DNA from 3 places in the Kitasatospora sp. NBC_01302 genome. Region 1 is predicted to be linked to each of the others. Evidence: riboswitches for the same ligand, from Rfam matches in the RefSeq annotation. Region 1 holds a riboswitch; each other region holds the start of a gene.
The links. Region 1 has a riboswitch for cobalamin ahead of OG294_RS10775 (HoxN/HupN/NixA family nickel/cobalt transporter). Riboswitches for the same ligand answer to the same signal wherever they lie in the genome.
Positions count from the first base shown of each region.

Region 2: linked by a shared signal. The riboswitch ahead of metE (5-methyltetrahydropteroyltriglutamate--homocysteine S-methyltransferase) and the one ahead of OG294_RS10775 (HoxN/HupN/NixA family nickel/cobalt transporter) in region 1 are both predicted to bind cobalamin.
Region 3: linked by a shared signal. The riboswitch ahead of OG294_RS12710 (cobalamin biosynthesis protein) and the one ahead of OG294_RS10775 (HoxN/HupN/NixA family nickel/cobalt transporter) in region 1 are both predicted to bind cobalamin.

Region 1 is NZ_CP108404.1:2,560,297-2,562,549, reverse strand. Features, by position in the region: gene OG294_RS10775 (HoxN/HupN/NixA family nickel/cobalt transporter) at 207-1,334, opposite strand; cobalamin riboswitch at 1,369-1,583, opposite strand; gene tsaD (tRNA (adenosine(37)-N6)-threonylcarbamoyltransferase complex transferase subunit TsaD) at 1,630-2,253, opposite strand, start outside.
Region 2 is NZ_CP108404.1:588,334-590,586, reverse strand. Features, by position in the region: gene OG294_RS02835 (quinone oxidoreductase family protein) at 1-238, shown strand, start outside; cobalamin riboswitch at 442-665, shown strand; gene metE (5-methyltetrahydropteroyltriglutamate--homocysteine S-methyltransferase) at 827-2,253, shown strand, end outside.
Region 3 is NZ_CP108404.1:3,091,016-3,093,268, forward strand. Features, by position in the region: gene OG294_RS12705 (XRE family transcriptional regulator) at 1-715, opposite strand, end outside; cobalamin riboswitch at 926-1,107, shown strand; gene OG294_RS12710 (cobalamin biosynthesis protein) at 1,140-2,105, shown strand; gene OG294_RS12715 (cobyric acid synthase) at 2,102-2,253, shown strand, end outside.

The sequences.
Region 1 (2,253 bases):
GTCAGCAGCAGCGCGAGCGACAGGACGGCCGCCACCGTCCACCGCGGGCACGGCCGTTGACGCTCCGGCCGCTGGAGATGGCGCCGCCGCATCGTTCCTCCCGCCCGGCCCCCGCCTGGCTCCTCGGTCCCCCGAGGTCACCCGGGGCCGTCCGGTCGACCGTACACCCGAGTCGGTGGACGGCGGCGGCGGGAGGGCCGTGAGGCTCAGTCAGCGGCCGGGGCCCCGCCCCAGCGCTTCTCCACCCCCGCGAACTTCCAGTACCCCAGCGCGCAGGCCCAGACCACCACGAACAGGCCGACGATCACGAAGCCGACGTTGTTGAGGTCGATCCCGGAGATCCAGCCGCTGACCGGGTCGGTGAGGTCCAGCTGGTCGTGCAGCACGCCGACCAGTTCGATGGTGCCGATGAAGAAGGCCACCGCGATCGAGAGCCCGGTGATGGTGAGGTTGTAGTACACCTTGCGGACCGGGTTGGAGAACGCCCAGTGGTAGGCGAAGTTCATGAAGGTGCCGTCGAGGGTGTCGAACAGGCTCATGCCCGAGGCGAAGAGCAGCGGCAGCAGCAGGATCGCGTACCAGGGCAGCCCAGCGGCGGCGCCGGAGCCCGCCATCACCATCAGCGCCACCTCGGTGGCGGTGTCGAAGCCGAGTCCGAAGAGCACACCGACCGGGTACATCTGCCAGGGGCGGCTGATGGACTTGGTCAGCCGGCCCAGGATCCGGTTCATGAAGCCGCGGTTGGCCAGGTGCTTCTCCAGCTCGTGCTCGTCGAACTGGCCCGCCCGCATCGCCCTGAAGACCCGGTAGATGCCGACGAGGGCGACCAGGTTGAGCGCGGCGATCAGGTAGAGGAAGCTGCCGGAGACGCTGGTGCCGATCACGCCGAGCGTCACATGGGCGTCCGACTTGTCGTCCACCAGGGTGCCCGCGATCTTGGCGCCCATCGCGATCAGCGCCGCCATCGCCATCACGATGGAGGAGTGGCCGATGGCGAACCAGAAGCCGACCGAGACCGGGCGCTGGCCGTCGGCCATCAGCTTGCGGGTGGTGTTGTCGATGGCGGCGATGTGGTCGGCGTCGAAGGCGTGCCGCATGCCGAGGGTGTAGGCGGTGACGCCCAGACCGAGGCCGAAGACCTGGCCGCCGACCTGGTAGTGGTGCGGGGCGACCATGCCCAGCAGGACGGCGAAGCCCACCACGTGCATGGCCACGATGACCGCCAGCAGCCCGGAGGTGCGGATCGTGTCGGCGCGCTGCCAGCGCGGGGGAGTGGTGGTCGCCGGGGCTGTCGTGGCCGGGGCGGGTATGACGGGGTTTTCGGGCAGACTCATGGCAGGGAACGCCTCTCCAGCACCTCGTGGACAGTTCTCGTAAGGTGCCGTGGCCGGTCTCCTGGCTGACGGGTCGAACGTGTCCGCGGCTCGCCTTCCCGGGCGCCTTGCGGCGCCCGGTGGCGGCCCGTCGTGGACGGGCGCGACGCGGACACTTCCCGATCACAGTGGCGAGGGCCGCTCCGGTCTGGAACCCCTGTTGAGGGTCCGTCACCGGTCTTCCCGAACACCACGGCGATCAACACCGTAGGTGCTGGGTCGTCATGTCGACAAGCCCGGCCGACTGCGACGCACCTCACCCGGTGAGCTGCGGCTCCCGTGCCGTCGGGGTCAGCCGCGCGAACTCCAGCGGGGCCGAGGGGTCGATCGAGAGCTCCGCGGGGGCGGGTTCGGCCCCGGCCCGCACCAGCAGGTCGCCGACGGCGGCGACCATCGCGCCGTTGTCGGTGCACAGGCCCACCGGCGGCACCCGCAGCGCGATGCCCGCCGCCGCGCAGCGCCGTTCGGCCAGCGCACGGACCCGCGAGTTGGCGGCCACCCCGCCGACCAGCACCAGGGTGCCGATCGCGTGGTCGCGGCAGGCGCGCACCGCCTTGCGGGTCAGCGTGTCGGCGATCGCCTCCTGCAGCGCGGCGGCGGCGTCGGCGACCCGCGGCTCGGCCCCGCCCGCGCGCTGCGCCTCCACCCAGCGGGCGGCGGCGGTCTTGAGACCGGAGAAGGAGAAGGCGTAGGGCGGGTCCGCCCGGCCGCTGAGCGGGCGCGGGAAGCGGACGGCGGACCGGTCGCCCGCCTTGGCCGCGCGGTCGATCGCCGGGCCGCCCGGGTAGGGCAGGCCCAGGATCCGGGCCACCTTGTCGAAGCACTCGCCGGCCGCGTCGTCCAGGGTGTCGCCGAGGTGCACGATCGGGTCCTTGGCCAG
Region 2 (2,253 bases), 2.0 Mb from region 1:
GTTCGACCCGCAGCACCTGGGCTCCGGCGGCTCGCTCTTCCTGACCCGCCCGACGCTGGTCGACCACGCCACCGATCCCGCCGAACTCGCCGAGCGCGCCCACGAGGTGTTCGCCTGGCTGCGCGACGGAACCCTCTCGGCCGACGTCGCCCAGCGCTACCCCCTGGCCGAGGCCGCACGCGCCCACGCCGACCTGCAGAGCCGCCGCACCACGGGCAAGCTCCTCCTGCTGCCCTGACCCGCGCCGATCGAACGCCCTGGTGCCCGCAGCCCCTGGCTCCGGGCACCAGGGCGTTTCCACACGGCCTTGCGGCCGCCGGCTCCTCGGCACCCGGCAGGCCGGGCTCCTGCGAAGCGGGGGAGGCCTGCGGCGGATCCGAGCTCGTCCCACGATGTGGGCAGTCGAGTGATTCACCCGCGACTCGCCGGTGGATCGGCTATAGGCTGACCGGTGCAACTGGTTCGCCCTGTCCGCCAGGCAGGGTGTCGCAAGAGGGAACCCGGTGGGAATCCGGGACTGCCCCGCAGCGGTGAGTGGGAACGACCGCCGTCATACGCACTGGGTCCGGGAGTTCGGGCCTGGGAAGCGACGGCCAGTAGGTGTCCGCCCTTCAAGGGTGGGCGCGCCCGCGAGTCCGAAGACCTGCCCGTTGTGCGCACGCGACCGTTCGCGCGCGGAAATCCCGGTGACCTCGTGGGCGGGTCGGCGTGCACAACCAGGCGGGTCCGGCGCATTCTGGCGTCTGCGGCCCCGCCCGGTTCGGCACCTCTTCGCGTCCCGTGACATCGCCGGGAACCCTGAGACAGGCTCGCGAAGGAGAGTCCCTTGACCACGAAGTCCGCAGCCACGGCAACCCGCTCCACCGTCCACGGCTACCCCCGCCAGGGCCGTAACCGGGAGCTCAAGAAGGCGATCGAGGGCTACTGGAAGGGCACGGTCACCGCCGAAGCCCTGCTGGCCACCGCCGCCGACCTGCGCCGGGAGAACTGGCGGCAGCTCACCGAGGCCGGTATCGCCCAGGTGCCCACCGGTGATTTCTCGCTCTACGACCACGTGCTGGACACCACCGTCGCCGTCGGGGCGATCCCGGCCCGCCACCGCGCCGCCGTCGACGCCGACCCGCTGGACGGGTACTTCGCGATGGCCCGCGGCACCCAGGACGTCGCGCCGCTGGAGATGACCAAGTGGTTCGACACCAACTACCACTACCTGGTGCCCGAACTCGGCCCCGACACCACCTTCGCGGCGAACCCCGCCAAGGCCGTCGCCGAGTTGCGCGAGGCGCTGGCGCTCGGCCACGACGCCCGCCCGGTGCTGGTCGGCCCGGTCACCTACCTGCTGCTGGCCAAGCCGGCGCCCGGGGTGGCCGAGGACTTCCAGCCGATCACCCTGCTGGACCGGCTGCTGCCGGTCTACGCCGACCTGCTGGCGCAGCTGCGCGCCGCCGGTGCCGCGTGGGTGCAACTGGACGAGCCCGCGCTGGTGCAGGACCGCACCCCGGCCGAGCTGAACGCCGCCGCCCGCGCCTACCGTGACCTCGGTGCCCTGACCGACCGGCCGAAGCTGCTGGTCGCCAGCTACTTCGACCGCCTGGGCGAGGCGCTGCCGGTGCTCGCCAAGGCCCCGGTGGAGGGCCTGGCCCTGGACTTCACCGGGCCCGCCGCCGCCAACCTGGACGGCCTCGCCGCCGTCGGCGGGCTGCCCGGCAAGCGGCTGGTCGCCGGTGTGGTCGACGGCCGCAACATCTGGATCAACGACCTGGGGAAGTCGCTGGCCACCCTGGCGACCCTGCTCGGGCTGGCCGGTACCGTGGACGTCGCACCGTCCTGCTCGCTGCTGCACGTCCCGCTGGACGCCGCCGCCGAACGCGAGGTCGACCCGCAGATCCTGCGCTGGCTGGCCTTCGCCAAGCAGAAGGCCACCGAGGTGGCGCTGCTGGCCCGCGGTCTGCGCGAGGGCACCGGCTCGATCAGCGCCGAACTGTCCGCCAACCGCGCCGATCTGGCCTCGCGCGCCGCCTCGCCGATCACCCGGGACCCGGCCGTGCGCGCCCGCACCGCGGCCGTCACCGAGGCCGACGCCCGCCGGGCCCAGGCGTACCCGCAGCGGGCCGCCGCCCAGCGCGCCCGGCTCGGCCTGCCGCTGCTGCCGACCACCACCATCGGCTCGTTCCCGCAGACCACCGAGCTGCGGGTCGCCCGCGCCGACCTGACCGCGCGGCGGATCGACGAGGCCGCCTACCGCGAGCGCAT
Region 3 (2,253 bases), 530 kb from region 1:
TCCCACCGGTGTCCTGGCGGGCCAGCAGCGCCCAGAAGCGGTCGAGCCGCGGCACCGCCGGCTCCGCGGACCGCGGGCCCTTTGCGGCGGGCGCCGGGGTGCCCCAGGAGCCGGCGCCCCAGTGCGAGGCCACCTGGTACTCGCCCGGGAGCGCGGCCAGCACCGCGGCCAGGCTCGGCCGCGGCACCGGCACCAGCGCCGCCACCGCCGGCAGCTGGGCCTGCCAGCGCCCCTCGACGCAACTCCGCAGCCGCTGGTCGAGCGCCTCGCCCGCGCCGCACACCCGCAGCACCAGGTCCCGCAGGGTCAGGCCGAGCACCTCGACCAGCGCGGCGCTCTGCTCCGGGGTTCCGCTCCAGCGCCCGGTGCGCTCGGCGCCGAGGTAGGCGTCCGGGCCCATCCCGATCCGGGCCGCGGCCTGCTCCACGGTCAGCTCCCGGGCCACCCGGAAGTCGCGCAGCGAGGCGGGCGGTGCGCCCATCAGCTCGGCCGCCGGGCACCACAGGGCCCGGGCCAGCGCGATGAACTCCCGCTCGGTGGGGCGCAGCTCGCCGCTCTCCCAGGCGGTCAGGTGGGGCGCGAGCAGGCGCACGCCGTGCGCGGACATCGCGCGCACCACCTGTTCGGGTGTCAGGCCGAGGCTCTCGCGGTGGGCGCGGGCGGCCCGCGGGGAGAACGGGACCGGGGTGGGGGCCGGTGGCCTGCTTCTTCGCATGGGCCGACGCTAGAGTCGGGGTCGCGGCGCCCCCACCCGCGGAACGCACGAAGCCGGTCGGCGGCCCGCCGACCGCCGTTGGACGATCGGCCAGCGGCGGGGGCGCCGGCCGGCGCCCCCGCCGCTGGTCCGGCACCGGCCCGGGCGCCCCGGTGGTGTGACCGACTCGGCCGGTGACCTGGTTGACTCCCGCTTCGCGCGCGTGATGGGATCCTTGGGCCAATCGGAGGCATGGAGAGGAAGCCGGTGCGAATCCGGCGCGGTCCCGCCACTGTCACCGGGGAGCACGCCCGACGAACGGTCACGGCGGTCCGCCACAGGGCCGTTGGAAGGCCCGGGGGTGCGTCACCACCCGGGAGCCAGGAGACTCTCGCCCCCGTTTCGTCGATCCAGGGCGCGGACCCTGAGTGAGGACACGCAACAGATGGCGGGGGTTTCCCACCGCGCGCTGCCGTACGCCCTCGGCGCCCTGGCCGGCTACGCCGCCGACGCCCGGTTCGGCGACCCGCGCCGCGGCCACCCGGTGGCCGCCTTCGGCCGGGCGGCCGGACGGCTGGAACGCGCGCTCTGGCGCGACCACCGCGGGGCGGGGGCGCTGCACACCGCGCTCTGCGTCACCGCGGTGGCGGCGGGCGCGGCGGGCGTGCAGCAGCTGGCCGGCCGGCACCGGGCGGGCGCCGCCGCGCTGACCGCCGCCGCCACCTGGACCGTGCTCGGCGGCAGTTCGCTCGCCCGCGAGGCCCGTACCGTCGGCGCCGCGCTGACCGCCGGTGATCTGGCAGCCGCCCGCCGGCGCCTGCCGCACCTGTGCGGGCGCGACCCGAGCGCGCTGGACGAGCAGCAGCTGGCCCGCGCCGTGGTCGAGTCGGTGGCCGAGAACACCGCCGACGCCGTGGTCAACGCCCTGGTCTGGGGCGCGGTCGCGGGCGCCCCCGGGCTGCTCGCGTTCCGGGCCGTCAACACGCTGGACGCGATGGTGGGTCACAAGTCGGCGCGCTACCGCCGGTTCGGCTGGGCCGCGGCCCGGCTGGACGACGTGGCCGGCTGGCCCGGCGCCCGGCTGACCGCGCTGCTCACGGTGGCCGCGGCGGAGCGCCGGGACACCGCCTGGCGCGTCTGGCGGCGCGACGGCGGCGCGCACCCGAGCCCGAACGCCGGGCAGGCCGAATCGGCCTTCGCGGGCGCGCTGGGCGTACGCCTGGGCGGCACGCTGCACTACGGCGCCAAGGTGGAGCACCGGCCGGTGCTCGGCGCCGAACTGCGCCCGGTCGCGGTGGCGGACATCGAGCGGGCCTGCCGGCTCTCGCGCCGGGTCGGGCTGCTGGCGCTGGGGACCACGGTGGCGCTGCGCCTGGCCGTGCGGACGCTGACCCACAAGGAGCGGATATGAGCAACGCACTGCTGGTGGCCGGCACCACCTCGGATGCCGGCAAGAGCGTGGTGACCGCCGGGATCTGCCGCTGGCTGGTGCGCCGGGGCGTCAAGGTGGCCCCGTTCAAGGCGCAGAACATGTCGCTCAACTCGATGGTCACCCTGGA